DNA from 4 places in the Streptosporangium becharense genome. Region 4 is predicted to be linked to each of the others. Evidence: riboswitches for the same ligand, from Rfam matches in the RefSeq annotation. Region 4 holds a riboswitch; each other region holds the start of a gene.
What was found. Region 4 has a riboswitch for cyclic di-AMP ahead of F4562_RS35195 (hypothetical protein). Riboswitches for the same ligand answer to the same signal wherever they lie in the genome.
Positions count from the first base shown of each region.

Region 1 (7,820 bases), 1.3 Mb from region 4:
GCGGCGTCGTTCGCGGTCGTCTCGCTCGCCGGGCTGTTCTACCGGCGGATGGTGGCGGGCTCGCTGACCCAGATCGGCGACGCCCGGCAACTGCACTTCTTCGACGCCTTCGACCTGGTCTTCGCCGATCTGGAGGAGGAGTTCACCCCCAAGGCGGTGCGCATGTTCTGCGCGCTGCTGGCCCACCACCTGGAGCTGCGCGACCGGTTCTCCCCCGAGCTGCGCACCAGGTTCGAGGAACGCGGCGCCGCGGCCCTGCGGCGGCTCCCCGCGGACGTGCTCGCCGAGACCCGGCTGGACCCGGAACGCGACGAGATCCTGCGGAGACTTCTGGAGGCCCGATGACGCAGCTGTTCTACGCCTCGACCCTGTTCGGCGCGATGACCCTGGCGGCGGCGATCGACGAGGGCCGTTTCGGGCCGCGCGACGGACGCCGCATCCTGATCGTCTCCAACAACGCGGCCATCCCGGAGATCACCCCGTCGCTGGACGAGACCCCCGGTTTCGCCGCGCTGCGTCCGCGTTTCGACGAGGTCCGCTCCTGGAACGAGATCGTGGCGCCGCTGCACCCGTCGGACTGGAAGGCGCGGGTCATCGAGGTGCCGATGCTCGGCCGGCTGCTGCGCGCGTACCTGTCCCTCGACGAGAGGCCGAGCGAGCTGGTCGTCGAGTCCATCGCGGTGCCCCCGGCCAGGACCCTCGCCGGGCTGGTCAAGGACTGTCCGATCTCGGTGTACTCCGACGGTCTGATGAGCTACGGGCCCACCCGCGACCCGCTCCCGGCGGAGATCTCCGGCAGGATCGGCCGGCTCCTCCATCTGGACCTGGTGCCCGGCCTGACGCCGCTGCTGCTGTCGGAGTACGGCGTGCCCGCCGAGACCGTCCCGGACCGGGCGTTCCTGGACGTGCTCGGCACGGTCGGGGTGGACGCCGGGGGGCTGCCGGCCGGGCAGCCGATGATCCTCGGCCAGTACCTGTCGGCGCTCGACATCGTCACCCCCGAGGAGGAGGCCGAGCTCCACGCCGGCATGCTGCGCGGCCTGGCCGCCCGGGGGTTCGGCGCCGCGCTGTTCAAGCCGCACCCGGCCGCGGGGCGCCGCCACGCCCAGCAGCTCCGTGAGACGGCGCACGAGCTGGGGGTGGAGCTGACCGTGGTGGCCGAGACGGTGCCCGCCGAGTCGTGCTTCGCGGCGCTGCGGCCCGCGCTGGTGGTCGGCTGCTTCTCCACCGCCCTGGTGACCGCCCGGCGGTACTTCGACCTGCCGGTGGCGACCGTGGGCGGCGAACTGGTGCTGGACCGGCTGACCCCGTACGAGAACAGCAACCGGATCCCGGCCACGATCACCGACGCGACGCTGCCGCGCCTTTCGGCGGACGGGTCGCTGGAGGATCCCCCGCCGGTGGACCTCGCGGCCCTGGTCGGCGCGGTCGGCTACTGCATGCAGAGCCAGGTGTATCCGCGGCTGCGCGAGACCGCCGCCGCGTACGTGGACGGGCACGGCCCGGCCCGTTACTTCAAACGCCAGCGCCTGGCCGCCCTGGAACTGCCGGGCACGCCGGCCGGTGCCGCGTCCGCCCGGGAGGTGAGCCCGCTGGGCAGGCTGCGCCGCCGCCTGTCGCGGGCGTTGTCCTGACGGACGCGGCAGGCGGGGCCCGCCCCGGCATCTTCGACCCGCTGCTGCGCGTTGTCCGACGGACGCGGCAGGCAGCCCACGCCCTGTCCTCCCGGACCGCCGGACGGTGCGGGTCAGCCGGGGGACCGGCGGGGCCGCACCGTCCGGGTCAGCCGAGAACCTTCAGGTAGCGGCGCATCCGGCGCTTGGCCCGGTATCCGACGCGTAGCACCTTCGGCGGCACCTCCACGCGTAGGCGGGCCCGGCGGCGGGCGGCGGCGAACTCGGGGCCGTCGAGCAGGGAGCGGGCCGGGACGAGCCGTCCCGAACGGGCCTGCCCGACGAGGGAGACCAGCCGCGAGATCCAGTCGCTCTCGTCGTCGGGGTGGAAGTAGTTCGCCTTGCACCACGCCTCGTCGGGGGTGAGGAACCGTCCCCGGGCGAGGTCGTCCAGCGTGCCGAGCAGGCCGCTGCCCTCGAAGACCAGGTTGATCATCTCGGCGCCGACCCCGAAGTCCGACAGCACCAGCAGCGGCACCCGCTGGGCGATGGCCTCCAGGGCGGCGGTCGAGCTGACGGTGACGAACCCCGCCGCGTGCGCCAGATGCTCGTGCATCGGCCCCACCGCGAAGCGCACGGCGCCGGGATCGACCCGGCCGTCCGCCGCGAGCCGCTGCCACAGGCGCTGGTAGTGGTAGCGCTCGTTGTGCGTCTGGCGCTCGGTGTCGAGCGCGCGGAGCTTGACCACCACGTCGAGGTCGGGCCGCTCGCCGGCCAGTTCGGCCAGGGTGAGCAGGATCCGCTCCCGCTCCTCCCTGCGGCGGGGCACCTTGGCCTGGGTGGCGAAGACCACCCGGTTCCGCGGCCCGGTGACGGGGACCTCGTCGCGGGTGTGCAGGAACGGCAGCCGGGCCAGCCCGACCTCTCCGCCGCCGCCCAGCCGCCGGCCCGCCGCGGAGAACTCCTCGACCTCCCGCCCGCTGTGCAGCACGAACAGTTCGCATCCGCTGCGGAACAGCCACGCCTTCTCGGTGGCGGGGACGGAGATGCCGGGCAGCCCGGAGACGAACACCGGCCTGGGCCGCAGCCCGGAGAGCACCTCGCCGACCAGCACGTCCACCACGGGCCCGGTGCACGCGACCAGCACCGCGTCGGGCCGGAACCGTTCGGCGACCCGGCGCAGCCCGCGGGCCGAGAGCACCGGCGGGTCGGCCGCGGAGCCGGCGACGGCGGCGTGGATCTGGGCCTCCGACGGGACGATGGGCGTGCGGATCACCGCCAGTTCCGTGTCGCAACCGGAAGGCAGGTCCCGCAGCAGGCAGGCCGCCCACTTCAGGTACGAATCAGAGTCGGCCACGGCCAGGACCTTCAACCGGTAACTCCAGTGTCGTGATGGGCGAACATCGAAAGGTGGGAGCGGAGCGAAGGCGCCGCCTCGGTGGTCCACCACTCGTCCGGCACGTCCACCGTCTCCACGGCGACGCCGCGGGCCGACAGCAGCACCCGCAGGGAGGTGACCGCGGTGGACGGCAGGCTCAGCACCCGCTGTTCGGCGGCCAGCCCGCGCAGGGTCATCTCGGCCGGCATCCCGCCGTCGTAGACGGTGATCCCGGGTTGTTCCCCGACCCGGACGAGGTCGTCGGGGTCCTCCCGGCGGTGCGGGAAGTAGGCCACCGGCCCGGCGGACCCCAGCCCGGCGAGCCAGGTGAAGTAGTGGTCCCGATGGATCAGACCGTTGCGGACCAGCGAGGTGCCGAGCACGACGGTGCGCTCCGCCGGGCGTGGCCCGCGCAGGGGTTGTGAGCGCAGCCACGCGAAGTCGTGGGTGACCAGCTCGGCCCCCCTGTCCCGGACGGCGCGGGCGAGTTCCTCGGGGACGGGCAGCGCCGTGAAGATCGACAGTCGTCCGGCGCGGGCCGCGGCACGCAGCCTGAACCCGGCGGCCACGCCGAGGAGCGTCCTGAGCCGGCCGGATCGCCCCCGGGCCCGCAGCAGAGGCGTGCCCGCCGGGGCGGTGAGCAACTCCAGGAGCCTGATGGTGGCCAGCCCGTCGTCGACGATCACGGTCCGCCCGGGGAAGGCCGTCAGCCAGCGCGCCTGGACCTTGCCGGAGAAGGCGTCGCCCACCGCCCAGGTGGCGCCCCGGCGGGGGCGGGGCACGTCCGGCTCGGGGGCGGTGAGCTCCAGGCCGGGCGGCAGGTCGAGGTGGTCGAGTTCGCGGCCCGTCACGGCCAGCGGGCGCAGCCTGGCCCGGGGCACGAGACGGGTGCGAGGGCCGAGCAACCCCGCGTGGTGTGCCTCCACCGCGCAGAGCATCTGCAGCGGGGACTCCACCCATGCGACGGCCGAACCCTGCTCCCGCGCGTGGTCTCGACCGTCTTCCACGCCGGGCGATGACCCGTTCACGACCGCCTCAACGTAACCCGGCGGGCTTACGCCCCCGGGAACTGCGGGTGAACAGCCGACCACGCCCGCTTGCGTCCTCTTGGGACGCCCTTTACCGTAGTGTACGGAACCGTTTCGTACACCACAGGGAGCACATGATGTGGACCCCCGGCGACATCCCCGACCTGACCGGCTCCACCGCGGTCGTCACCGGCGCCACCAGTGGCATCGGCCTGCCGACGACGCTGGAGCTGGCCCGCCACGGCGCCAGGGTCATCCTGACCGCGCGAGACCCGCAGCGGGGCCGGGCGGCGCTCCAGGCGATCCGGTCGGCGGTCCCGGAGGCGACGGTCGAGGTCGGTGAGCTCGACCTGGCCGATCTGCGGTCGGTGCGCGCGTTCGCGGCGACCGTCGAGGAGCCACTGGACCTGCTGGTCAACAACGCCGGAATAGGCATGACCCCCCGGCGGACCACCGCCGACGGGTTCGAGGCCCAGTTCGGCACCAACCACCTGGGCCACTTCGCGCTGACCGGGCTGCTCCTGCCCCGCCTGCTCGCCCGCCCGGGAGCGCGGGTGGTCACGGTCTCCAGCGACGCGCACGCCCTGGGCACGATCGACTTCGACGACCTGGGGCTGAAGCGCCGGTACAACCGGTTCTCCGCCTACGGACGTTCCAAGCTGGCCAACCTGCTGTTCGCCACGGAGCTGCAGCGCCGCGCCACCGCCGCCGGGGTGGACCTGCTCAGCCTGGCGAGCCATCCGGGTGCGACGGCCACCGGGATCGCGAAGCTGGGCGTCCTCACCCGCCCCGCCGGTGTCCTGATGCGCCTGGTGATGCGGTCACCCGCCGAGGGTGCCGTGCCCTCCCTCTACGCCGCGACCTCTCCCGAGGTGAAGGGCGGCGAATTCGTCGGCCCCGGCCTGAAGGAGATGCGCCGCTCGCCGAAGGCGCTGGACGCGGCCCTGGCCGCGCGGCTGTGGGAGACGTCGGAGGAGCTGACCGGCGTACGATTCGAGGTGGCCCGACAGCACTCGTGATCCACCGGAGGCACCTTGCGTCTCGACCCCCTGCGGGAGCGGGCGATCCTCGACGCGACCTCGGAGCTGCTGTCCGAGGTCGGATACGACCGGATGTCCGTCGACCAGATCGCCAGGCGCGCCAGCGCCAGCAAGGCGACGATCTACCGTCGCTGGCCGGGCAAGGAGGCCCTGGTCGTCGACCTGGTCTGCAACCACCTGCAGGTCGACGCCCCGGCCCCGCCCGACACCGGGACGATGCGCGGTGACCTGATCGAGGCCGTGACCGGTTTCTGCCGGACCCTGGAACAGAAGCACTCCCTGATCTTCGGCCTCTTCCCGGCCCTGCTCAACTCTCCCGAGCTGGCCGCCGCCCTGCGCGACCACGTGCCCAGGGCCGACATCACCGGGACCACGCCGCTGCTCGACCGCGCCAGGGAGCGCGGCGAGCTGTCCGGCCGCGTCGATCCGGCGGAGATCAAGAAGATCACCGAAGCGACGGTGTGGTATCGCCTGTTCTTCACCGGCGACCCGCTCGACCGGACGTTCGTCGAGGAGACGGTCGACCGGATCCTACTTCCGCTCATCCGCGCCTGGTCGGCCGCCGGGACCTGAGGCGCACCAGGCGGCGCGAGCGCACCGCCGGGTGCCCTCGGCCGAGAGCGGAGCATCCCGTCCGGAGGTACCCGGACCGAGAGCGGAGCATCCCCGGTGCCCCCGGACCGAGAGCGGCCCTCCGGTGAGGGCGGATCGCCATGACCGTCCCATGGGTTTCATGGTGCGGCACGTACCATCGCCATACTTTTTACCATCGAAATGGTGTTCGAACAATCAGCGATCATGGAAGGGGTGTCCGGAAACGGCCCGGCAGGGTCGCCCACACCCTTCCACGAAGATCGTCCGGCGGGCACGGAACACCTGGATCCCCGTCGCCGCAGGGGTTTCCGGCCACGACGCCCTGACCACCCGGGCCGCCGGACACGACGACTCCGACGCCGGATCGCCCCTTCGGGACCCCTCCTCCGTACCCGGCGACGCCCCGTTCTACCCCCCGTTTTCGGACGTACTACCAAGCGACGGCAATGTGTCGTGTTTGTAATCCTCTGTCCGAATCACGTACCTTCGTCCTGTTCATGACGAACGCCTAGGTCTTCCGAGGCCTGAGCATTGCCGTCACATTGCCCGACCGCGTTCCGCCCGGACGATCCCGTCCCGGTGAGCGCGGCCGCCGAATCCGCGACACCCGTCGCGGAACCGGGGAACCACGTTCCAGGGGTGAATCAGCGCTCGTACGCGCTGTAGGGCACTTCCCAGCCCGAACCCGTCAGCTAACCCGGTAGGCGGAATGGAAGCGAAGCAAGGAGCTGAACCCCCGCATGGCCAAGCAGTACCCCACCCCCAACGCCCCCCGCCTCACCAAGCTGGTCCTCGGCGTGTCCGTCGCCGTCGTGAGCGGCATCACCGCCCCCGCGGCGCTCGCCGACAGCCACTCCCCCGTCGCCGCCCCTCCGGCGGAGTCCGTCAGCACCGCCAAGAACGCGCCCGTCGCGAAGACCCCCCTGGAGATCCAGGCGGAGAAGCTGCCCAAGGTGTCGGCCGGCCAGGTCCTGGAGCTGGCCTCCAAGCAGATCGGCGTCCGCGAGAACGCGCAGGGCGGCGGGACCAAGTTCCACAGCTGGTACATGGCCTCCCAGCGCGCCCGTGAGACCGTCGCCCGCGACGGCGGCAACGTCCGCGCCTACGCCAACGCCCCCTGGTGCGCGATGTTCGTCTCCTGGGTCGGCGAGCAGGCCGGCATCCGGCCCACCATGGGCTGGGACGCCTACACCGTCACCCACGCCAAGTGGTTCAAGGCCAACAAGCACTGGGGCCAGGCCGCCAAGCCCGGCGCCGTGGTCTACTTCGACTGGAACGGCAGCAAGGACATCAGCGCGATCGACCACGTCGGCTTCGTGAAGAAGGACAACGGCGACGGCACGATCACCACGATCGAGGGCAACACCGGCGAGGGCCGCGTCGAGCAGCGCGTCCGTCCCAAGTCCCAGGTCGTCGGCTACGGCTACCCGGTCTACGCCGGATGACCCGTCCGCTCCACCCGGCGCGACACGGGCCGTGCACACACCGCCGGCCCCCGGCATGACACGAACCGCCGGCCCGCCCGCATGACACGGGCCACGCGTTCGCCATCGCCCCACCCGGCGCATCCGGTGCCGCGCGGACCGCTCGCAGCCGGTCCGCCCGTCGCATCCGGTGAACCGCAGGCCACCCGCGTGTTCCGCCCGGCGTAGCCGGTGCCGCACGGGCCGGCCCACCGTGCTCCACCTGATATGAACCGGGTACGGCATGATCCGTTCCCCTCCGCACCCGGTGAACCCCCACGGCCTGCCCCGCTCCCGCGGCGGCGACGCCGGCCTCGCCCGGCACGGCGCGCGACCCGCGCCGTCCGGCGCACCGCCGGATCACAGCGCCCGGGGGCGCCGCTCGACCGAGCGGCGCCCCCGGGCGCTGTCGCGCGTGGGCCGTGGTCACAGCCGTCGGGCGGGTTCCTCCACGGGCTCGTCCCCGCGGGCCAGCCCGGACGCCTCGGGCACGTCGGGCACGCGGGCCGGGTCGGAGCCGACGTCGACGGGACGGTTGTCCCGGTCGACGAACACGATCTTCGGCTTGAGGTCGCGGGCCTCGTCGTCGGTGACGAGCCGGTAGGCGATGATGATCACCAGGTCGCCGGGCGAGATGAGCCTGGCCGCCGCGCCGTTGATCCCCACGATCCCACTGCCCCGTTCCCCCTCGATGACGTAGGTGC
Region 1 covers NZ_JACHMP010000001.1:6,790,332-6,798,151, reverse strand. Annotated here, with positions in the region: gene F4562_RS29555 (glycosyltransferase family 2 protein) at 1-345, shown strand, start outside; gene F4562_RS29550 (alpha-2,8-polysialyltransferase family protein) at 342-1,634, shown strand; gene F4562_RS29545 (DUF6716 putative glycosyltransferase) at 1,783-2,970, opposite strand; gene F4562_RS29540 (hypothetical protein) at 2,982-3,998, opposite strand; gene F4562_RS29535 (oxidoreductase) at 4,154-5,038, shown strand; gene F4562_RS29530 (TetR/AcrR family transcriptional regulator) at 5,054-5,632, shown strand; cyclic di-AMP (ydaO/yuaA leader) riboswitch at 6,234-6,375, shown strand; gene F4562_RS29525 (CHAP domain-containing protein) at 6,394-7,098, shown strand; gene panD (aspartate 1-decarboxylase) at 7,543-7,820, opposite strand, start outside.
Region 1: another riboswitch for cyclic di-AMP. It lies ahead of F4562_RS29525 (CHAP domain-containing protein); the one in region 4 lies ahead of F4562_RS35195 (hypothetical protein).

Region 2 (7,820 bases), 3.7 Mb from region 4:
GGGAGCACGGCGGCCATCTCCCAGTCGAGCACCGCCACCGGAGTGAAGTCGCGGTACATCACGTTGCCGATCCGGGCGTCACCCCAGTTCAGCACGTCCGGGCCCGGGGCGTCCGGCCAGTGCTCCTCCAGCCAGTCGAAGGCCCGTTCCAGCACCGGGATCCGCAGTGAGCCGTGTGCCCACTCGTAGTAGGCCCGCTGGTCGTCGACGTGCCGGCGCAGCGCGGAGGAGTCCCGCCCCGGGGGCTCGAACGGGCGTAGCTCCCGGGCGGTGAACGGGGTCTCGTGCAGCCTGGCCAGGATCTCGACGCTGCTCCGCTGGAGCCGCTCGCGGTCGGCGGGCGAGGCGTCGAGCAGCCAGCCCGCCATGGTGTAGGGCGTCATGTCCGGCGGGACCTGCCCGCGCAGGCGCTCCATCACGAGGAAGGGTGCGCCCATCGGCTCCGGGTCTGGTTCGAACCACATGGTCCGGGGCACCGCGATCGCCGTGCGCTCCCCGACCAGCCGCATCACCTCGAACTGCCGGCCGAGATCGTAGGAGGGGAAGACCGGCACCGCCTCGCTCGCCGGGGCCATCCGGGCCACGCACCGCATCGTCCGGCCGTCCCCGGGCGACGCGCGGCGGGCGTCGAAGATCAGTGTCTCGCTGGACAGGCCGTTGCCGGCCGGCCGGGACAGCGGGGAGACCTCGACGGGCGAGCCCAGACGGCGGGAGAGCCAGGCGCGCATCCGGTCGCGTAACTCGGCGAGATCGCGGGTGGAGGTCCGCATCCTCCCGGCCTGCCCGCGCTGTCGTTGCATGTATCGTCTCCCGGGTGATGTGCGTCACAAAGCGGTGTGCACAGTCGTATACCTGAGATCAAGCGCTTGTCCATGAACGGTTCATCCCGGGGTCGGCCGTCGTCCGCATTCGGGTCAGGTCGGGGTCAGGGTCAGGTAGCCGTACCCTTGACGTGAAGACCGATCCGAGTAGGGGCCGTGATGAGTTCAGCCGGAGAGGGCCTGTCTCGTCCGCTACCCGAGCAGGTTCGTTTACACGTCGTGGAGCTGGCGTCCCAGGTTCTGGGGTCGATGCCCGCGGCTTCGGTGCCCGCTCCCCTGCGGGGGATCGCCAGGTTCGATCCCCGCAAGCGGGCCAAGCTGGGGAGCGCGCCGATCGCGGCCCAGCTGGAGACCGACAAGAAGTTTCGTGAGCTGGTCGCCGAGGCGGTGACGGCCGGCTGGCCCGAGCTGGCCGAGAGCCTCGCCGAGGGGTCGGTGCCCCCGGCCGCCGAGCCCGTCCTGGTCGCCGCCGCCGCCTATCTGACCCGCCCGCCGGGCTGGGTGGGCATGGTGGAGACCGCCCGCGCGGATCTGGAGCGCTCGGCCGTGGTGGCCGAGGGCACCGCGCAGGAGCAGCTGCTCGCGCGGTTGCGCGAGCAGCTGGCGGCGCAGAAGGCCGCGGCCAAGGAGGAGGCCGACCGGCTGCGCGAACAGCTCAAGTCGTCCCGCTCGGAGATCTCCGACCTGCGCCGCAGGCTGCACGACGCCCGCGAGCGCGCCAGGGCCGCCGAGGCGCGGGCCGCGGAGGTCCAGGCGGAGGCCGAGGAGGCCAAGGCCGCCGTGCTCTCGGCGGGCAACACGGCGGACGGTGAGCTGCGCCGTCTGCGTGAGCGCCTGGCCGACACCGAGCGCCAGCTGGAGGCGACCCGCCGGGCCGCCAGGGAGGGCCGCAGCGTCGAGGACACCAAGGTGCGCATGCTCCTCGACGTCCTCCAGGACGCCGCCGCCGGTCTGCGCAGGGAGCTCGCTCTGCCGCCCAGCATCCACCGGCCCGCCGACTCGGTGACCTCGGTCGTCCCGGGTGGGCAGGGGGTCCAGGCGGTGCCCGCGCGGGCGCTCGCCGATGACGACCCCGCGCTGCTCGACCAGCTGCTCGCGCTGCCGCAGATCCACCTGATCGTCGACGGCTACAACGTGACCAAGACGGGGTACGGCACGCTCACCCTCGCCGACCAGCGCAACCGCCTGCTGACCGGTCTCGGCGGGCTCTACGCGCAGACCCGCACCGAGTTGACCTGCGTCTTCGACGGAGCCGAACTGAACGGCCCGGTTCCGGTCTCGGCTCCCCGGGGGGTGCGGGTGCTGTTCAGCTCGCCCGGACAGATCGCCGACGACCTGATCCGCCAGCTGGTGCGCGCCGAACCCCAGGGGCGGGCGGTCGCGGTGGTCTCCTCCGACCGTGAGGTCGCCGAATCGGTCCGCAGAATGGGCGCCCGCCCGGTGCCCTCCATGCTGCTCCTGCGCCGTCTGGGGCGTGGCTGACCGGCGGTCAACCACGGCGCTTCCACATTCTCCACAAGATACGTAAACCTTTTGCGGCCGTGGCGCATCGGATCACGCAGGAGGTCGATTCGATGAAGAAGATCATAGCGCTCGCCTGCGTCGCCGTCGCCGTGGCCGTTCCCGCCGCGTCCGCGATCCCCGCGGCCGCCGTCGCGGCGCCCGCCATCCCCAAGGGTTTCCTGCTGTACGAGAAGGACGCCGCCAAGAAGGACGACGACCCCGAGACGAACTGGAAGGTCAGCCACTCGGTCAAGGCCAAGCTCGCCGTCAATCCGTGCGACAGGGGCAGCCTGGCCAGAGTCGGCCGGGTGGCGGCCCGCACGGTGACCTTCACCGGGGTGCCCGACTTCATGAAGGTCGAGCAGGTCGTCCTGTACGCCTCGCCGGCCGACGCCGCCAAGGCCGTCACCCAGGTGCGGTCCGCGCTGGCCGCCTGCGGGACGACGACGAGCGCCGGCTCCACCTACCGGTACGTCCCCACCCCCGTCACCGGTCTCGGCGACGAGGCGCTGAAGGTCTCCGGGCAGGTCTACTACGGCAAGAAGGCCGGGGTGGGCGGTGACCGCAGCGTGCTGGTCAGGAAGGGGAACGCCGTCCTGGTCTACCTCTGGGCGGGGGAGTACAGTGCGCCGGCCAAGGCCGACTGGGCCACCCAGCTCCGCGACGCCAGGAGGATGACGGCCAAGATCTGCGCCATCGCCGCCTGCCGCTGAGGAACGAACTTGGCGAAAAGGTGAGCTGGTCCTTACTTCTTCTGTACTATTTCGCCGCAGTCGATGCGTTCGGGAGGCGTTGTCGTGGCCGTGGCGGGTATGCCGGGTAGGTTGGTTCGGATTCCGGTTGCTGCCGGGCTCGCTTTCGCGCTCGTGATGGCCGTTCCCACCGGCAGTGCCGGTGCCGAGCCGAAGCCGACGCTCGCCCAGGCGAAGAAGAAGCTGGACAAGCTCAACGAGCAGGCTGACCAGGTCGTCGAGAAGTACAACCAGGCCTCCGAGAAGTGGAAGCGGGCCAGGAAGAAGTACCAGACGCTCAACGCCGACCTCACCCGGCAGAGCGAGCGGGTCGCGGGCCTGCGCAAGGAACTCGTCACCATGGCCGTCAGCAGCTACCAGTTCGGAGCGGTCGGCGGACTGGAGAACCTGGTCAGCCAGGCCGACCCCGGCGCTCTGCTGAGCGGGCTGGCCACGGCCGACCAGATGTCCGCCACCCGTGCCCAGTCCCTGAACGCCTTCGACGAGGCCACCAAGGAGCTGCGGGACAGCCGCGACAAGGCCAAGCAGGCGTTGGACGAGGCGGACCAGACGCGTGACGAACTGGCCGGGGAGAAGGCCAAGGCCGAGAAGATGATCAAGGCGCAGAAGAAGCTCCTGCGGGAGCTCGGCGCCTACAACCCCGGCGACCCCAACAGCGCCGGCATCCAGTACAACGGCCCGGCGTCGGGCAACGCCCGTGCCGCCCTGGAGTTCGCCTTCGCCCAGATCGGCAAGCCGTACCAGTACGGCGGCACCGGCCCGGGCGGCTGGGACTGCTCCGGCCTGGTCCAGGCCGCCTGGCGCAGCGGCGGCGTCAGCCTGCCCCGTACGACCTGGGAGCAGTGGAGCTGGGGCGCCGCGCGCAAGGTCTCGCTGAACGAGCTTCAGGCGGGCGACCTGATCTTCAGTGAAGGGCTCGGCCACGTCGGCATGTACACCGGAGACGGGCGGGTCGTGCACGCCCCGCAGACCGGCGACGTCGTCAAGGTCGTCCCCCTGTCCGGTTACGGCCGCCGCCTCGTCGGAGCCGTCCGCCCCTGAGCCGTCCCGGGTTCACCGCTGGACACCGTCCCTCCCTGGGCGGCCTTGGATTCGCCGCTGAGCGCCTTTCGTTCTTTTCGGGCGGCTTGGGACCGATGGTGGGGGACCGCGCTCCATTCCGGGCTGTGGGGCCGGCCGGTGGTGGCGGGGAAGCGCGCTGCGGGCCTCGGTGATCCGCGCCGTGCCTGGCCCGCATCGCCTGCCGGTGCTCTGCTGCTCGTCGGCGGTCTGCGACGCTCGCCGATGGTCTGCGACGGCCGCTCTCGTTCTCCGCTTCTCCGCGCACCTTGCTCCGCGCACCGTGCCCGGTTCCCTCCACCGCCGCTCCCGAACCGATGTGTCCGTGCCCTCGCCGGGTTCGGGAGCGCCGCGCCTGCCGCGGCGCTGGCCCCGGGCGGGTGCCTTGGAGTGCCCTTGGGTGCCTTCAGGGCCGAACTGGGTGTCTCCCGTTCCGGCGGGGAACAAACCAAGATCTACATCACTGTGACGCATGTTACATATGGGGCGATCTCTACGGTGTGGTGCGAGGAATGTGACGAGGATCATATCTCGTTACTATAAATATGCATTAAGCAGGGATAACGGGTAGATCACGAAGCCATTTTCGATCTACACGGTTGGGGAGACCTTTGCCGGATGTTGAGGATCCGGGTACCTTCTGGCCTCGCGGCTGCAAGCCATGCTGCCGCGGTCGAGACCGGCCTCCGGGCCGGTTCCCGCATAGAGAATCCAACCGGCCACCGTTCCCTCTGCCCGGGGGTACGCCCCCACGCGGTGGCCTGCCGAATTCGTGCAGCCAGGAGGCACGAAACCGGGGACCCAAAGGGCCCGCGAAAGCATGGCCAGGGGTGAATCGGCAGTTCCATGCCGTAGGGCATCTTCCAAGCCCGAATCCGTCAGCTAACCCGGTAGGCATCAATGGAAGTCCCAAGGAGAAATCCTGTCTACCACCCTGCACAACCCCCGTCGTTCGCATCTTCTCCGCCTCTCCCTCGGCGGGTTCGCCCTCACTCTGACCGCCTCAGCCGGAGCGGTCACCCTGGGGCCCATGACGACGAATGCGATGGCGGACAGCGCGCCCGCGCTTCAGGTCAACGGCACCGCGAGCGGTTCCGAGCAGGCCGGGAACACCGAGGGCACCGCGAGTGCCGCGAGTGCCGGAAGCGCCGACAGCGAGGGCAAGGCCGAAACCGACGCCAAGGCCGAGAGCAAGGCCAAGAGCGGCGAGAGCAGGGCCAAGGCCAAGCTGAGCAAGGCCGCGCTGCAGAAGATCCGGGCGGGCAAGGCCGTCTCGGTGGCCAAGAAGCAGATCGGCGATCCGTACCGGTGGGGAGCCACCGGCCCCGGCGCGTTCGACTGCTCCGGGCTCGTCAAGTACGCCTGGGGCAAGGCCGGCGTGACCCTGCCCAGGATCACGCACAGCCAGTACCGGGCGATCAGGAAGAAGGTCTCGTGGAGCAATCTGCGCCCCGGTGACCTGCTGTTCTTCAGTGGAAAGGGCCATGTCGGCATGTATGTCGGCAAGGGGCGGATGGTCCACTCGCCGAGCAGCGGCAAGACGGTCCGGATCGTGAAGCTGAAGGGGCACTACCGGTCCTCCTTCGCCGGAGCGGCCCGGCCGGGAGCCTGATCGGCGGATGACGGCCCCGTCCATCCTCCGGGAGGGACGGGGCCGATCCACGTCCGCCGGTCTTCGAGCCGATCCACGTCCGCCGGTCGGTCCGGTCTTCGAGCCGATCCACGTCCGCCGGTCGGCCCCCGTCTCCGGGCAGGCGTCCCCGCGTCGGCCCGACTGCGTTCGCCGCCGTGTCATCACCGTCGGCGTCGCGCGGCGCGTCCCGGCCGGATCCGTGACCGTCAAGTAGTATCGAGCCGTATGTCCACCCCGAAAGGGCGCCGCGCCGTGCTCGCCGGGATGCTGGCGCTGATGAGCGCCGGTTCGCTCTCCGGGGCCGGGCCGCTGCACGGCGGTGCCGGGTGGTCCTCGCGCGAGCCGGACACCGCACCCGATGCCCCGGGAAGCCCCCGGGCCTCCGCGCCGGAGACCCCGCCGGGCGGCCCCCGCGTCCTCCCCGGGTTTCCCCGCGACCTCCGCGACCTGCCGCCCGACCTCCGTGACCTGCCACCGGACGTTCCGGGACTATGGCCCGGTGAGGTCACCGCCGTCCGGGGCGAGCACTCCCTGGTGCTCGGTCACCGGGTCCCGTCCACCGCCCTGCGTGACCTGGCGGTCCGGGCCGACCAGGCCCGCCGCGCGGTCGGGGCCGTCTGGGGGCCGGTGCGGGCCCTGGTCCTGTTCCCCGCCACCGACGCCGAGGCCGCGGCGCTCGCCGGGGCCGGGAGCACCCGGGGACTGGCCGCGATGGCGACGGCCGACCGGGTGATCGTCCTGCCCTCGGGTTACGCGCGGCTCACCCCGACCGGCCGGGACGTGGTCGTCGCCCACGAGCTCACCCACGTGGCCACCGGCGCGACCCGGGGCGGCCGGGTGCCGGTGTGGCTGTCGGAGGGGTTCGCCGACTACGTGGGATACCGCGACGCCCCGATCCCGGTCCGCGAGGCCGCCGCCGAACTCGCCACGGAGGTGCGCGCGGGCACCGTCCCCGTCCGCCTCCCGGTGTCCGCCGACTTCGCCCCCGGCGCCCCCCGCCTCGCCCAGGCGTACGAGGAGGCGTGGCTCGCCTGCCGGTTCATCGCGGAGCGCTTCGGCGAGAGGGCACTGGTGAGGCTCTACGGTAACGATGTCGGGAGCACGCTGGGCCTGCCGGAGGCCGGGCTCACCGAGGCATGGCGCGACTACCTCCGGAGGGAACTCACCTGATGCCGATCACGACGGAGAAGCCCGCGGGCACGCGCGCGGCGGGGTGGGCGCTGGCCGCTCTCGGAGCGGTCACGCTGGCGGTGGTGGCGTTCACCACGCCCTGGCGGACGCTGCCCGGGAACGCGCCGCAGGTCGCTCCGGACCCGGCCCGTGACTTCACCCCCGCCCAGATCGCCCGGTCCGAGACCTTCGACGCGCTGGTCGGCGTCCCCGGCTACCTGTCACTGGGGCTCACCCTGGTCGTCGCCGGGGTGCTGGTGGCCACCCCGCTGGGCGGGCGGCTGGTCGGCCGCCTGCGAGGGCCGTGGTGGTGGCGGGCACTGCTGGGCGTCGTGGCGCTGTCCGCGGCGACCGAGGCGCTGCGCTGGCCGCTGGGCGTGTGGTCGGAGACCTACCTGCGTGACTTCGGGCTGTCCACCCAGACCTGGCTGACCTGGACGGCCGACCGGCTCAAGAACATCGGCGTCAGGACCGCGCTGATCGCGATCATGGTGCTGGCCGTCATCGCGCTGGCGCGGCGTTACCGGAACTGGTGGATCCCCGCGGCGGCCGGTGCGTTCGGGCTGACCCTGCTGGCGTCGTTCGCCTACCCGGTGGTGGTCGAGCCGCTCTTCAACGACTTCCGGCCGATGCCCGCCGGGCAGCTCCGCGACGATCTGCTGGCCATGGCCGCCCGCGACGGCGTGCCGGTCGACGACGTGCTCGTCGCGGACGCCTCCCGCCGGACCACCGCGCTCAACGCCTACGTCTCCGGGTTCGGCGCGACCCGCAGGATCGTCGTCTACGACACCCTGCTTCAGGCCCCCGCCGACGAGGTGGAGCTGGTGGTGGCGCACGAGCTGGGTCACGCCGAGGCGGGTGACGTGCTGGCGGGCACACTCA
Region 2 covers NZ_JACHMP010000001.1:1,716,655-1,724,474, reverse strand. Annotated here, with positions in the region: gene F4562_RS07365 (phosphotransferase family protein) at 1-800, opposite strand, end outside; gene F4562_RS07360 (NYN domain-containing protein) at 1,041-2,303, shown strand; gene F4562_RS07355 (sensor domain-containing protein) at 2,396-3,037, shown strand; gene F4562_RS07350 (C40 family peptidase) at 3,194-4,117, shown strand; cyclic di-AMP (ydaO/yuaA leader) riboswitch at 4,888-5,047, shown strand; gene F4562_RS07345 (C40 family peptidase) at 5,166-5,747, shown strand; gene F4562_RS07340 (gluzincin family metallopeptidase) at 5,994-6,938, shown strand; gene F4562_RS07335 (M48 family metallopeptidase) at 6,938-7,820, shown strand, end outside.
Region 2: another riboswitch for cyclic di-AMP. It lies ahead of F4562_RS07345 (C40 family peptidase); the one in region 4 lies ahead of F4562_RS35195 (hypothetical protein).

Region 3 (7,820 bases), 1.5 Mb from region 4:
CCACGCGCGATCTTCAGCAGGCCGAGTTCCGTCGCGTCGAGTTCCGCGCGTGCCTGCGGCAGGAGGGTCAACGCCGCGATCAGATCGGTGGTGTCGATCTCCGGCTCGCCTGCCTCGGCGGGGACCGAGCCCCCCGCCATGACGGCGACCAGCCGCACCACCTCGTGCGGCGAGGGGATCGAGGGATGGACCTGCCGGGCCCGGCGTCCGGGAGTGTCCGCGTGCCGGTCGGCGAGGCGCATCAGGGCGGCGTAGGTGCGTCCCGCGCGTTGTGCGGCCGGGTCGGGGCGGGTGAAGGGATCCATGTCAGGCATGGATGAATCATGGCTTCAAAACGCTTCGTTTTCAACTTTTCGTTCAAAACGAACCGTGAAGACAGTGGGCCCGAGGTGGAAGCCCACCTCTCGCCAAGGTGCTGACCGGCGCCGACGCCTCTCCGCGGCGTATTCGGTCTGCCTCCCGGGCCGGTGGAGACGGGTCCTCTCCGCTCGCCGGTCAGCGCCCGGACGCCCCCGAAGCCGGGCTCGTCGGCGGAGACCCTGGCGTGGTGACGGCGCCACATGGTGGCCGGAGTGACGATCCGCAGGCCGATCGGGCGTGCCGGGGCCGGTTGGACACCTCGGAAGGGGAGCGGCTACCGTCGTCCCGGCTTCGAGGAATGCGTCCGGCGACGACACCTCGCCGCCCGTTCCGTACCTTTCCGCAGTTCGAGAGGCAGGCAGTGACAGAGACCGTCGGCGACCGGCCCGACCCGGTCACCAAAGCCGGTTACGAGCTCGAGTTCGAGGACACGTTCGACGGCGACCGTCTCGACGAGACCCGCTGGGTCCCCTACTACCTGCCCCAGTGGAACGGCCGCGCCGCCTCCGCGGCCCGGTACCGGCTCGACGGCGGCCACCTGCACCTGCTGATCGAGGAGGACCAGCCCCCGTGGCATCCCGAACTCCACGGAGGGCTGCGGGTCTCGTCCCTGCAGACCGGCGTCTTCGCCGGGCCGGTGGGCAGCTCCGTCGGGCAGCACGGACGCGACCCCCGTGAGGTCGTCCGCGAGAAACAGCCGAACGTCAGGCTCTACACCCCCCGATACGGCCTGGTCGAGATGCGGGCCAGGGCGACCGACGACCCGCGGTCCATGGTCGCGCTGTGGATGATCGGTTACGAGGACGAGCCCGAGCGGTCGGCCGAGATCTGCGTCTGCGAGATCTTCGGGCGTGACGTCCGGCCGGACGCCGCGCGGATCGGCATGGGCGTCCATCCCTTCGGTGACCCGTCGATCGCCGACGACTTCACGGTGGAGACCGTCCCCGTCGACGCCCGCGACTTCCACGTGTACGCCGCCGAGTGGACCCCCGATCACGTCGCGTTCCTCGTCGACGGCCGCCATGTCAGGACGGTCCGTCAGTCACCGGCCTATCCCATGCAGCTGATGCTCAACATCTACGAGTTCCCCGAGCCGGTCGGGCCGGGGGAGCGGGAGCTTCCCTATCCCAAGCGGTTCACGGTCGACTACGTCAGGGGCTACCGGCCGGTCGACCGTCCCGCGGTCTGAGCGGTCGCCGGGCGGTCGCGGGCCGTCCGGCGGGGCCGGGCGAGGTGGAACGCGGCCGATGCCCCGGCCCCGGCGGCTCGCGAATCGTGGACCTCCGGCCGGACGCCCTCACCCGGAGGACGGAGTGCGCCGCGAACGGCCCGTCGAGGGTCGCGACGGCCTTCTCCCGGGAGGCGGGCACGCTGTTCCCCCGTCACCGTCGATCAATCATTGTAAATTGCATAATTCTTCAATTTAGTACATGATGGAAACGTCCTGCCCCCGCCTGAAGCCGAGTCCGTCATGCCCGTCCCGCCGCCCCAGGCCGAGACCACCCTCACCGCTCACAGTGGGGAGGGCGAGGCGTGAGCGCCACCACCATCCCGCGGCGCCTGCCGCGGTTGCTTCCGGCCCGCTCCGACTGGGGGCCCGCGCGCCGCGACCCCGGCAGGGACCTGGTGGCCGGTCTCGTCGTCGCGGTCGTCGCCTTGCCGCTGGCCCTGGCCTTCGGAGTCAGCTCGGGCCTGGGAGCCCAGGCCGGACTGGTCACCGCGATCGTCGCCGGGGCGCTGGCCGCGATCTTCGGTGGCAGTAACCTGCAGGTGTCCGGGCCGACCGGTGCGATGACCGTCGTGCTGGTGCCGATCGTGCACAGGCACGGCGTCGGGGGCGTCCTGACGGTCGGGCTGCTGGCCGGACTGATCCTGATCGCGCTGGCCGCTGTCAGGGCCGGCCGTCTCGCCGGCTACCTGCCCACGCCGGTCGTGGAGGGGTTCACCGCGGGGATCGCGGTCGTCATCGCGCTCCAGCAGATACCCGCCGCGCTGGGGGTGGAAGGCACGCCGGGGGAGAAGGTGTGGCAGACGGCCGCGGACGCCTTCGGCCGCTACGTCGCCGACCCCCGTCCGGTACCCCTGATCATGACGCTGGCCGTGACCGCCTTGATCCTCGTCGGCGCGAGGGTGCGGCCGGCGATCCCGTTCTCCCTGGTCGCTGTGGTGGGGGCCACCGCGGTGGCCGCCGTCGCCCCGCTGGACGTGGCCACGATCGGCGCGATCCCGGCCGGGCTGCCCGCGCCGTCCCTGGCCTTCGCCGACCCGGCCACCCTGACCGCACTGCTGCCGCCCGCCCTCGCCGTCGCGGCGCTGGCCGCGCTGGAGAGCCTGCTGTGCGCCACCGTGGCCGACGCGATGAGCGTGGGTGAGAGGCACGACCCCGACCGGGAGCTGTTCGGGCAGGGGATCGCCAACCTCGTCGTCCCACTGTTCGGTGGCGTCCCGGCCACGGCGGCGATCGCCCGCACGGCGGTCAACGTCCGGGCCGGCGCACGCTCCCGGCTGGCCGCGCTCTCCCACGCCGTCATCCTCGCCGTCATCGTGTTCACGGCCGGCGGGCTGGTGGGCCGGATCCCGCTGGCCGCGCTGGCCGGGGTGCTGATCGCCACCACCGTCCGCATGGTCGAGGTCGGCTCGCTGCGCGCCATCGCCCGGTCCACCCGTTCCGACGGCCTCGTACTCCTGCTCACCTTCACCGTCACCGTCGTCTTCGACCTGGTGACCGCGGTCGCGGTGGGCGTCGGCGTGGCGGTCGTGCTGGCCCTGCGCGCGGTCGCCCGTACGGCGCAACTGGAGCAGGTGCCGCTGGAGACCGGTGACCACGACGCGGAAGAACGGCGGCTGCTGGCCGAGCACATCGTCGCCTACCGGTTCGACGGCCCGCTGTTCTTCGCCGCCGCCCATCGTTTCCTGCTGGAGCTGTCCGAGGTGGCCGACGTCCGAGTCGTGATCCTGCGCATGTCCCGGGTCTCGACCCTCGACGCCACGGGCGCTCAGGTGCTCGGCGACGCCATCACCCGGCTGGAGCGCCGAGGCATCGTCGTCCTGCTCTCGGGGGTCCGTCCCCGGCATGACCAGGTGCTGGTCACCCTCGGCGTCGCCGGCCACCTGCGCCGCGACGGCCTGATCTTCCCCGACACCCCGGCCGCGATCGCCCACGCCCGTCGCCTGCTCACCGCTTCCGCCGCGTGACCGTGAACGCGCGTGACCGTGAACGCGCGTGACCGCGGGAAGCGTGTCGGACGCCGCCGTGAGTCCACGCCGGACGTGTGGAGTGTGGCCTGATCACCCTCCGACGGCCCGCCGATCCCGCCTCAACCGGCCGGGCGACGCCTGGAGGGAAGGCACCCCGGCGAGCATAGTCCGTTTTGTGGGGTTATGTAGTCAATCGCGAGTCGATCACTGTTTTATGGTGGATTGGGTTCACATGACCGGTTATTTACCACTAAGCTCCGTTCTGCCTCGGCTGTAACAGCCGATATGCCTAATCCCGGGCGCCTCGCCCGGGAACCGGGGACCCACCTCACCCGGGGTGAATCCACACCCGTGGACGGGCTTCCTCCAGCCCGAACCCGTCAGCTAACCCGGTCGGCAGACGAGAGGAAAACGTGTGACTGTCACGTCCCCCATGTCCCGTCACCGGACGACCGCCGCCCTCGCCGCCCTCGCCGCCGCGGCGGTCGCCCTCGGCCACGCGGACGCGGTGCTCGCGGCCCCCAAGCCGGCCGAGACCGAACTCCGCGCCGACCTGGCCAGGTTCAAGGAGAAGGTCGGCAGCCTCGCCGAGACGTACGCCGCCAAGCGCGGGGAGTTGAAGAAGGCGCAGCAGGCCGAAGCGGTCGCCAGGAAGGATCTGCGGAAGGCCGAAACCGTCTACGAGGAGGCCAGGGAGAAGGCCGCCGCCGTGACCCCGCCCTCGCAGCCGAGCGGCGCGCAGAGCACCGTCGCGGTGCTGTTCACCCCCGATCTGGGCGGCACCGCGGTGATGGAGCGGTTCGCCGCAGAGCAGGGTGCCCACCTGATGGACCTCGCCGCGGGTGTCGACCGCAGGAAGGAGGCCGTAGAGAAGGCCGTCCAGCTCACCGGCGAGACGCGGGAAGAGGTGAAGGAGGCCCGGGCCCGGCGCGACGAGGCCAAGGAGGCCGTCGGCGACATCAAGGGCAAGCTCGGCCTGATCGCACCCCTCGGCTCCGGCCGCCGCGCCGACGGCACCTGGGTCGCGCAGAGCCCCACCGGCGCCGAGAACATCACCGACCGGACCCGGATCATGCGCGACGCCGTCATGCGCCGCTTCGACCTGCCGTACACGGTCGGCTGCTACCGCTCCACGCAGGACGGCGGCGAGCACCCCCTGGGCCGTGCCTGCGACTTCATGATGAGCACCGGCGGCGCGATGCCCTCGGCGGCCAACCTCAAGCTCGGCGACGAGATCGCCGCCTGGGCCATCAAGAACAAGGACCGGCTCGGCGTCAAGTACGTGATCTGGCGCCAGCGCATCAACCACGGCTCCGGCTGGCGCGCCATGTCCGACCGCGGCAGCGTCACCGCCAACCACTTCGACCACCCGCACATCTCGATGTACTGACGCACGCCCGCCGCCCCGCGGCTCCGGCCGCCGACGCCGGGGCCGCGGGGCCTTCCGCCGAATCCGATGTCGTGAGACCGTCGGCCCGACGGGAACCGGTGGCCGCCGCAGACCCGGCCCGCACCGGCGGAATACCCCTCAGGGGTAGGGTGTTGGCCGGGAGAGGCCGAGGTGAGGAGAAACGATGCACGGATACGCCGAGAACAAGAAGGACCACCTGCGGCGACTGCGCCGGATCGAGGGTCAGGCCCGTGGCCTGCAGAGGATGGTCGAGGAGGACAAGTACTGCATCGACATCCTCACCCAGGTGTCGGCGGTCAACCGGGCCCTGCAGTCCTTCGCCCTCTCCCTGCTGGAGGAGCACATGGCGCACTGCGTGGCCGAGGCCACCGCCAAGGGAGGCGCCGAAGCCGAGGAGAAGGTCAGGGAGGCGTCCGCCGCCATCGCCCGCCTCGTCCGCTCCTGACCGCTGGGGCTGCGGAGGGATCCTTCGCGTCCGTCGCCCGCCGGCACGCCACGCCGAGGACGGGGCTCGTCCGCCACCGGCGGGAGGTCCGAGGGTGGGGGCGTCTCCCCACCGGCGGGAGGCGCCGGAGGCGGGGCTCGTCTCTCACCGGCTCCTACCGGCGCGCCACGCCGAGGATGAGGAAGGACAGCGGCGTGCGGACCCGGGGCAGCAGGAAGCGCTCCAGCCGCTCGACGGTGAACCCGGCTCTCGCGATCGCCGCCGCGGTGTCACGGCCGGTGTGGCACCCGCCGAACAGGCGCGGCCACACCGTGGCGTCCAGCAGGCGCTGAACGCGGATCATGCCGGGCGAGTCGGCCAGGACGTGTTCGAGGAAGCGCAGCTCTCCTCCGGGCCTGAGCACCCGTCGCACCTCCCGCAACGCCGACGCCTGGTCGGGAAGCGAGCACAGCACCAGCGACATCACCGCGGCGTCGAAGCTCGCATCCTCCGCCGGAAGCCGGTCGGCGAGACCGCCGACGACGTCGACGGGGACGAGGGCCCGGTGGGCGTTGTCGCGGGCGAGCCGCCGCAGCCGCGGTTCCGGCTCGACCGCGAGCACCCGGGTGACGGTCGGAGGATAGTGCGCGAAGGTCAGCCCGTTCCCGGCACCCACCTCGACGACCTTCCCGCTGAGCCCGGCCAGCAGCGCCTCCCGGCGCTCGGCCAGGCCGCCGCGTTCCACCACCCGGCTGATGCGGGCGTAGAACCGTGCGAAGAGCGGGTGGTTCACCTCTGTGCCCGTCATCGTCGCCTCCGCTCGTGTCAGGAGGGTCTTCCCCGGATCGGGGACGGCCTACCGCGTGCGTGACACGGGCGCCGGTGACGTCCGGCCTTGCTCCGGGGACGGGGACAGGGACGGGGACGGGCGACAGAGGACGGGGGACGGAAGACGGGCGACAGGGGACGGCCGCCGCAGTGATCACCGATCGTTCACCCGGGCGGTCCGGCCGCGGGGACGACGCATCCGCAGCTGCGGCGCGGGATGAGGGGTGCGTGGAGCGCGGGCGGCGGTGCGGCGCGGTCGAAGAGCAGGTCCACCGCGTATCGGGCCATGGCCTCCAGGGGCTGTGCGACGACGGTCAGGGAGGGGGCGGTGTAGGCGCTCTCCGGCGCGCCGTCGCAGCTGATCACGGCCAGCCGGTCGGGCACGGCCAGGCCGGCGGCCGAGGCACCGGAGAGGACCCCGATGGCCTGTTCGTCGGTGGCGACGATGACGGCCCGCGGCAGCATGTCTTCGGCGGCCAGGCGCTGCACCAGGGCGGCCGCCGCGGCACGCGAGAAGTCGCAGCGCAGCAGCCGGGGTTCGCGTTCGTGGGGGGCGACGGCCTCCTGCCACGCGCGCCGGCGCTCGCCCACCGGACCGACATCGTCGGGACCGGTCAGGAAGGCGATCCGCCGGTGACCGTGCCACCGCAGATGCTCGACCGCGGCGTGCACGGAAGCCTCGTTGTCGGCGGCGACCAGCGGCGTGCGAGCGCGATCGGGGCGGTGGTGCACGTAGACGGCGGGGACCCCCGCCGCGGCGGCCCGGGTGGCCACGTCCAGGCCGCCGTCGGAGGAGACGACGGCCAGCCCGTCGACCTGGGCGTCCAGGAAGCGTTCCGCCAACTGCCGCTGCCGCTCGGGGTCGAAGCCCGCGTTGCCCAGCAGAGTGAGCTTGCCGTGTGATTCGAGGGCCTGCTCGATGTGGCGGGCCAGGGCCGCGAAGTAGGGGTTGGAGGCGTCGGCGAGCACCAGTCCGACGACGCCGGAGACCCTGGCCCGCAGCGCGCGGGCGATGCGGTTGGGGCGGTAGCCGAGTTCGGCCGCCGCGGCGAGCACCCGCTCCCGGGTGGCCGCCGCCACCGGACGGGGACCGTCGTTCATGACGTAGCTGACGACGGCCGTCGAGGTGCCGGCTCGGCGGGCCACGTCCGCGAGCGTCACTGCCATCGCGCCACTCCGTTCGTCGGGGAGGGTTGCATTCTCTCATCTAAACGATTAGATAATGGAAACGTCAGCGCTTCCGCGCGCCGTCCGCACCGTTCGGGCGGCGGCCGGAACGGTCCCGCCGAGTGCCTCCGCCGGCCTCCGCATGCCGGAGGACACCCGGAGACCCCGTCCAAGGAGTCCTCCCATGCCCGCCATACCGATGATCATCGACACCGATACCGGGTCGGACGACGCGGTCGCGCTCCTGCTCGCCGCGGCCGGCGGCCTGGCCGACGTCCGTGGCGTCACCACGGTGGCCGGCAACGTCCCCCTGGAGCTCGCCACCCGCAACGCGCTGATCTCACTGCAGGTCGCCGGGGCCGACGAGGTTCCCGTGCACCCCGGCTGCGAGCGTCCGTTGCTGCGGTCGCCGTCCAGTGCCCAGCACGTGCA
Region 3 covers NZ_JACHMP010000001.1:6,981,672-6,989,491, forward strand. Annotated here, with positions in the region: gene F4562_RS30300 (DNA-binding protein) at 1-314, opposite strand, end outside; gene F4562_RS36045 (glycoside hydrolase family 16 protein) at 722-1,549, shown strand; gene F4562_RS30310 (SulP family inorganic anion transporter) at 1,894-3,555, shown strand; cyclic di-AMP (ydaO/yuaA leader) riboswitch at 3,835-3,970, shown strand; gene F4562_RS30315 (VldE C-terminal domain-containing protein) at 3,974-4,948, shown strand; gene F4562_RS30320 (metal-sensitive transcriptional regulator) at 5,133-5,414, shown strand; gene F4562_RS30325 (class I SAM-dependent methyltransferase) at 5,569-6,201, opposite strand; gene F4562_RS30330 (LacI family DNA-binding transcriptional regulator) at 6,387-7,388, opposite strand; gene F4562_RS30335 (nucleoside hydrolase) at 7,573-7,820, shown strand, end outside.
Region 3: another riboswitch for cyclic di-AMP. It lies ahead of F4562_RS30315 (VldE C-terminal domain-containing protein); the one in region 4 lies ahead of F4562_RS35195 (hypothetical protein).

Region 4 (7,820 bases):
GAGGTCATCCGGCCGAGGGGGAACCGGTCAGCCGGGCGGGGGACGGCATCCGCGGAGGGACGGCCTAACCTTGCGGCACGCCCTCGTCGCCTCGGCACGTGTCCGGGCATGAAGGTACGAAGGAAGGTCCCGTGTTCGCGTTCCCCGCCCCTCGCCCGTCCCACCGGTCACCACGTCCGCGCGCCGCCTCCCGGAGGCGCCGAGCCGCCGCGGCGGTGGCCGCGCTCGTCCTGGGTACGGTGCCGGCGTGCACGTCCGGCACACCTGACACACCCGGCGCGGGCGGCGCCCCGGACACGGCTCCCGCCGGGAACGTCCACCGCCTGACGATCCCCCCGGCGCAGAAGGCGGGAAGCGTGCGCCTCGACGGCATGTGGCCCTTCCTCACCCGCGAGGAACTGATGGAGCGACGCCCCCACGTCCCCGACCTCGCCGTGCAGAACGCGGTCCAGATACGGTACGAGGAGATCAAGAAGGCCAAGGGCCAAGACTGGACCCGGAACCTCATCTTCACCGGCTACGACGTGACCATCCGCGCCGACCAGCAGGCGCCGGTCGTCGACCGCATCCTCGACGACTTCGTCGAGGGCGAACCCGACCGGGAGTTCACCGTCCCCACCGGCTCGTTCGGCGGTCACGCCCGCTGCGTGGGGGAGGAGATCTCCCTCAGCGAGACCGGGATGTGCGTCTGGGCGGACGACGGCACCGTGGGGGTGGTGCTCGGCGCCATCTTCACCGCCGCCGAGCTGACGAAGCTGCTCCCCGGCTTCCGCGCCGCCGTCGAACGCCGACCGTGAGGGCGGTCGGCGTTCGGCGCGACGTGGCAGCGCGGGGTGGCACGGGGCGACACCGTACGACACGTGGCGACACCGTACGACGCGCGGCGTAGCGGCAGCGGCAGCGGCAGCGGCAGCGGCACAGTACGACGCTCGGGGTGGCGCGGCGTGGTGCAGCGCGGCCAGCGCGCGGCGTGGCGCAGGTGCGGCGTGGTGCAGCGCGGCCGGCGCGCGGCGTGACGGAGGTGCGGCGCCGGACCGTGGAACGTGTCAGATACCCCGGCGGCCGGTGGAGCGGCGCAGGCGGCCGGTGACCAGGTAGGCGCCACCGCCCACGACGGCCAGGCCGGCCAGGACCACCGCTACGGCACCGGTCGAGTCGGAGGGGGAGGTGGCGGCGGCGTTGGCGGTGCCGGCCAGGTTCCGGGCGTCCTTCTCGGCCGCCTCGGCACCGGTGGCGGGCACGACGTTCGCGGACGCGCCGGCCTCCGGCGCGGCGACGGGCTCGGTGGAGGACTTCGCGGCGGGCTTCGCGGCGGACTCGGTCTCGGCCTCGGGCCTGACGGCCTGCTTCGGCTCCGCGACCACCTTGGGCTCCTGCGCCTTCTTGGGGGCGGGCTTGGCGACGAGCGGCTTCGGCGGGGTGGCCGGGTTACGGTCCTTGCGGCCCCAGGCACCGGTGGAGAAGGCCACCGGGTGGTTCTTCCTGCCCACGCCGTCGCCCCACTTGGTGATGACGTACTGGACCTTGATGTGGCCCATGCCGCCGTTGCCGTTGACCATGAGCGTGCGGGAGTTGAACGTGCCGCCGGTCAGGTCGGCGAAGGTCTTGGCGTCGAGGTCGAGCATGATGCCCCGGTTGGAGGGCTCGCCCGGACCGCGGTCGCCGACGAAGAACTTGGCCTTCTTGCCCTTGTAGATGACGTAGCCCTCGGTGAACAGGGGCCAGCTCGGGCTCGCGGCCATGCCCTTCTGCATCGGCTTGCCACTGGCGGGCAGACCGGTGTCGCCGGCGCGGCCGGAGGAGTCGTCCCAGAAGTAGGAGGCCGTGGTCGATCCCTGGAGCATGACCCTCTCACCGGCGGCCTCGGGCGTGTCGGCCACCGGGGCGGTGTGCACGGCCGGGACGGCGGGGGCGAGGACCGGGGTGGCGGCGGAGGCGGGGAGCACGGAGGTGACACCGGCGGCCGTCAGCGCGCTCGCACCGACGAGGACTGCCGCCGCGAGGCGGTTGCGGTACGGGCCGAAGGAGAAACGCATGGGAGAAGGGGCTCTTTCGCGAGGGAACAGGGCGGCCTCGTGCGGCACACGGCGGAGGCACGGGCGAGTACGCGCTCGACGAGAAAGGCGTAGCGGGATCTACCGGGAGCTACGCGGAGCGCGGGTGGGAGCACACCGCGATCGGACGCGGTGAAAGAGGTCTGGTGAGCTGACGACGGCGGCCCGGGGAACCGGCACGCGAAGGGCCACGGGGGCGGGACGTGCGGGGTCCGGGACGGAACGCGCGGGTCTACGGGACCGGTACGGCCACGGAACGCGCCGACACGGTGACGCGGTGATCCATGGGGATCTCCTCTCCATCTCGTCTACCGGGTTAGCTGACGGGTTCGGGCGGTGGAGTTGCCCTACCGCCGCGGGGTCGCGGCGGATTCACCCCGGGAAGGTGGGTCCCCGGCTCCCGGGGCCTGGCGGCCCTCGGGACTCGACGTCGGCCGGCCGCTCCTTCTTCTGCCGAAGGGCAGGTCACCGACCGATAACAACCAGGACACTACCCAGTGCAATCGGACAAAGCAAAGCAAACCCCACGAAAAGCCCAGAAGATCTACCTACTACCTTCAAGAAACCCTTACCCCGGGACGCTCCCCGGGAGGCCGGAACGGCTGTCACACGGCCGTCCCGGCGTCCCGTCCCGAACCTGTTCCCGAGCCCGTCCCGGCGTCCCGTCCCGAGCCCGTCCCGAGCCCGTCCCGACGTCCCGTCCCGAACCTGTTCCCGAGCCCGTCCCGCCGTCAGTCCCACCAGAACGACCAGGCGTTCCTGCCCTTGATCTGCTCGGCGTAGTCGATGAGGGTTCCGGCACCCTGGATGATGCTGTCGGGGCAGAACGTCCAGTGCTCGGCCGCGACGTGCAGGGCGTGTTCCGAGGTCGTCGGCGGCGCGGCGACGCTCAGGTCGAGGGTGTTGAACCCCATGCCGACCACCCTCGCCCCGAACCTGTCCTCCCAGCTGCGCACCACGGCGGCCAGCGGGACCATCCACTCGTTGTGGTTCAGCGCACCCTGCCAGCCCATGACGGCGAGCGCGTCGGCGCCCCGTTCGACCGCGACCAGACCGAGCGGGGTCCTGCGCTCGGCCACCAGGCCGGCGTACCAGTCGGCGACCACACCCGGGTCGGCGACCAGCCTCCCCGGCGGCGCGGGCCCGGGGCATTGCGGGCCGAAGGGGTCGAGCAGGTCGATCTGGTCGGCGTGGGCCTTCGCCACCCAGTCGGACCAGACCTCGGTCATGAACGCGGCGGCGTGGTAGTTGTCGATCTCGGTAGGGGCGTCCGGAGCGATCTGCCCGGCCGCCCAGGGCTGGACGGAGTCTTCCAGCAGCACCGGCCAGAGGCCGGAGTGCTCGTGCTGGGCACGCAGCAGGGCCCAGTACTCCCCGGACACCGTCACCTCACTGAGCCAGAAAGCCGGTCGGACGCGGATCGACAGCTGCGAATAACCCGGGTCGGGCCAGACCACGTCACCGGGCGGCAGCTCCACGGGGAGCCACCGGCCTTCGCCCCCGTCGGCGAACAGCTGGCCCAGAAGTGGCGGAAGGTGCCCCCGCTCGCAATCGTCCATCTCTACCGATCCGATCCTGACCACGGATCAATTTTGGCCTGTCAAGCGTCCCAAGGGACAGTTCTGCCCTGGCACCGGCAAAAATTATCGGTACAGAAGAGTACGAAACCGGGCGGGGGGCCGCCTCCTCACGTCGCACGCCGGACACCTCCCGCTCCGGGCCCGGACACCTTCCACTCCAGACCCGGACGCCTCCCGCTCCGGGCTCGGGCACCCGGAGTTCCACCCCCGGACGCGCCGGAATCGGCCCGCGCCGGGACCGGTCCGCGCCGCCCCGCGCTCGCCGGTCGCCGGAGACCGGCCGGCGGACCTTCACAGTTCGTCTCCCTGTCGGCCGCGGCCCCCGGAAAGCACCCGATCGCAGCCGGGAGGACAGGATGGCCGTGTTGTGCAATGCACAACCTTGTGCTGCAGATGTCCACAAAGCATCTGCTCTCCCCTACCTTGATCTGTGTGTTCGAGCAATCAGATCGTCGCGGAACACCACGATGAACGACTCCGCCCCGGGACGTGACCGGCCCACGGACCTGGACCGCTCCCTGGAACCGAACCCGTCTACCGGCCCGGACCGCTCCCCGGAACCGGACTCGTCCGCCGACCTGGACCGCTCCCGGGAACCGGACTCGTCCGCGGAACCGAACCGGCCCACGGAACCGAACCCGTCCGCCGACCTGGACCGCTCCCCGGAACCGGACCCGTCCGCGGAACCGGAACGGCCCGCGGAACGCAACCAGTCGGCTTCGCTGCGGCGAGCCCTCGCCGTGCTGGAGTACGTACGCGACCACGCGGGCCCGGGTCACGGGCTGCCGCTCACCCGGCTGGCCGAGGCGCTCGGCCTGTCCAAGAGCACGGTGCTCCGGCTGACCGTTCCCCTCGTCGAGTCCAGGCTCCTGGAGCGCGACCGCCGAACCGGGGCCTACCGCCTGGGCAACGGTGCCCTGCGGCTGGGCCAGGCGTACCTGGCCACGCTCGACCTGCGGACGGTGGCCGCCGAGGAGTCCCACCGGCTGATGTCGCAGGTGCGGGAGACCGTCCACCTCGTGGTGTACGACCCGCCGGACGTGGTCTACATCGACAAGGTGGAGAACGAGACCAACGTCCGCATGGCCTCGCGGATCGGCAGCCGGGCGCCGCTCCACTGCACGGCGGTGGGCAAGGCCATCCTCGCCTGGCAGCCGGACGAGTCCGTCGAGGAGGTCGTGGCCGCCGGGATGCCGCCCGTCACCCGGCACACCATCACCGACGCCGCCCGCCTACGCGCCGAGCTGCGCCGCGTCCGGCAGCGGGGCTACGCGGTCGACGACCGGGAGAACGAGCCCGAGGTGCGCTGCGTCGCCGCGCCGATCTTCAACCACGGTGACGCCGTGGTCGCGGCGATCTCCGTGTCCGGTCTCACCTCGCGGATCACCGCGGCCCGCGTCCGCGACCTGGGGCCGTTGGTGACGGAGACCGCACTGCGGATCTCCAGGAAGCTCGGCTCGACCCGGTGACCGACCGCATGACCCCGATCCCGGCCCCGGTGACCGACCCATGACCTCGATCCCGGCTCGGGCGACCGACCGCATGACCCCGGCGGCCGACCGCCCGAGCCCGATCCCTATTCCGGCGGCCGACCGCCCGAGCCCGACAAGGAGCTGTTTTCAATGATCGATCTGGTAACGCTCGGCGAGAGCATGGCGTTGTTCACCGCGCGGCGCACCGGTCTGCTCAGGCACGCCCGCGACTTCGGCCTCGGCGTGGGCGGCGCGGAGTCGAACGTGGCGATCGGCGTCGTCCGCCTCGGTGCGAGCGCCGCCTGGATCGGCAGGGTCGGCGCCGACGAATTCGGGGAGCTGCTGCGCTCGACGCTCTCCGGCGAAGGCGTGGACGTCCGGGGGATGCGGGTCGACCCGGAGGCACCCACCGGCCTGATGGTCAAGAGCAGGCGCACGGCCGAGGTCGTCGACGTGCGCTACTACCGCTCCGCGAGCGCCGGGTCCCGACTCCGCCCCGCCGACCTCGACGTCACGCTGATCCGCTCGGCGCGCGTGCTGCACGTCACGGGGATCACTCTCGCGCTGTCGGCGTCCGCCGCCGACGCGGTGCACGCCGCCGTCGCCGAGGCCCGCGCCGCGGGCGTGACCGTGTCGATGGACGTCAACTACCGGCGTGCCCTGTGGACGCCTGAGCGGGCGTCCGCCGCGCTTCGCGAGATCGTCCCCGCCGTGGACGTGCTGTTCGCGACCGAGGCCGAGGCCCGCCTGGTCGTCGACGGTGACGACCCGGTCGCCCTGGCCCGTGCCCTGTCGGACCTGGGCCCCTGCCACGTCCTCATCAAGCGCGGCGCGCTCGGCGCCGTCGAGGTGTCCGACGGCACCGTACGGCACGCGGAGCCGTACCCGGTCACCGAACTCGACCCGGTGGGCGCCGGCGACGCCTTCGCCGCCGGATGGCTGGCCGAGACGATCGCGGGGGCGGACCCCGAGCGGCGCCTGGCCACCGCCTGCGCCGCGGGAGCCTTCGCGGTCACCGCCGAAGGCGACTGGGAGAGCCTGCCCCGCCGGTGCGACCTGGACCTCCTCAGCCCGGCGGACGCGGTCAGCCGCTGACCGCTCCGCGAAGCCTCCGGCCCGCCCCGAATCCGCCACCGGAGCCCGGGGCGGAACCTGCGGAGCCCGGGACGGGCCCGCCAAAGCCCGGGGCGGGTCCGGCGACGTCGACGACGGAGGTCTGTCACCGGGCCCGCGTCCGGCACCGGCGACGGGCCCCGTCACGGTTCCGGGTCGAACAGCACCAGTGGATGCCGGCGGGCCAGCTCCAGCACCGCACGGCACACCTCCCCGGCCCGCGGGAAGACCGCGTTCATCAGCACGAAGTCCTCGCTCACGGTCAGCGGCTCGGACCACGGCGAGGTCCCGTAGTTCTCCGCGGTGAGATCGGGAAAGACCGAGGTCAGCTCGTCGTAGAAGGCCGCCGTCTCCGGGCTCGGCTCGCCTGGGACGGCGTCGCCGTCACTCCACGCGGCATACCTGCGGAAGGCCTCGTCCGCCGTGATCGGTCCGGCCCCGACCCAGACCCCGAGATCAAAACTCACGTCGCGTCCTCGCATTCACCCCGGCTGCCCGGCTGTCGGATTTTATGTGTGTGGCGGACGTCCGCGGCCGTTCTTTCCGCCGGCAGATGATGCCGGCTTCAGGGCCTCCACGAAAGCCGGCGCGGTTCATCCTCGGGTGACAGACGCAGCGCCGCCACTCCCGGACGCCAGGCCGGAGTCACCGCTCCCTGCCGGCAAGCCCGATCGCGCACTCCCGGAGAGGAAGCTCCAACGAGGCCCCTCCCCCTCCCCTGCACAGAACATCGTTCCGAACCTTCGACATGTTCGTTCAAACCTGCTAGATGTTAGAAAGTCGATCGATCAAGAGCATCGTGATCGTTGATGGATGAGAGGGCTCATCGCCGACCAGTCGGGGGCACGTGTGAAGTGGGTCGTCGTTGACTACGCCGGAGTCGTCAGCCTGGCACCGCCCGAGCAGGCGGGCGCCCTGCTGCCGCGTGCTCTCGGCGTCGCGTCGCACGAGTTCTGGCCGGTCTACCAGCGGGAGCGGCGACCCTACGACGTCGGCGAGGTGGAGGCGTCCCGTTTCTGGAGCGCCGTGGGCGGGCGGCTGGGCAGAACCGTCGACCCCGATCTCCTTGAGGTCCTGGTCACCCTGGATCTCCGGGCCTGGACGCACCCCAACGAGGAGACCCTGGCGCTCCTGCGGGAACCGACCGGTTCCGGCGCCGCGCTGGCCCTGCTCTCGAACGCCCCGGCGGAACTGGCCCAGTTGATCGACGACCAGCCCTGGGCACGCCTGTTCCGGCACCGGTTCTTCAGCGCCGACCTGGGCCGGGCCCAGCCCGATCCACAGGTGTTCTCGCAGGTGTGCGCGAGGCTCGGCGCACGCCCGGACGACCTGCTGTTCGTCGGCGGCAGGCGGGAGAACGTCGCCGCGGCCCAGGCCCTCGGCATCGAAGCGGTGCTGTTCACCGGCGTTTCCCAGCTCCGCTCGGACCTCACCGGGACGGGCGTGAGCGCCGGGGCGGCGGGCGTGCGCGGAACACCGCCGGTCCGCCGCACCCCGCCGGTCCGGCGGAAGGCTCCGGAAGCCGTGCTCCCCCGGTGACGACTCCGGGTGCCTCCGATCTCGCCCCGACGCCCTCGGGCGAGGGCCGATCGCCGTGCGGC
Region 4 covers NZ_JACHMP010000001.1:5,440,614-5,448,433, reverse strand. Annotated here, with positions in the region: gene F4562_RS23895 (hypothetical protein) at 132-797, shown strand; gene F4562_RS35195 (hypothetical protein) at 1,047-2,036, opposite strand; cyclic di-AMP (ydaO/yuaA leader) riboswitch at 2,345-2,494, opposite strand; gene F4562_RS23885 (DUF4253 domain-containing protein) at 2,786-3,637, opposite strand; gene F4562_RS23880 (IclR family transcriptional regulator domain-containing protein) at 4,102-5,103, shown strand; gene F4562_RS23875 (sugar kinase) at 5,257-6,201, shown strand; gene F4562_RS23870 (hypothetical protein) at 6,363-6,686, opposite strand; gene F4562_RS23865 (HAD-IA family hydrolase) at 7,033-7,758, shown strand.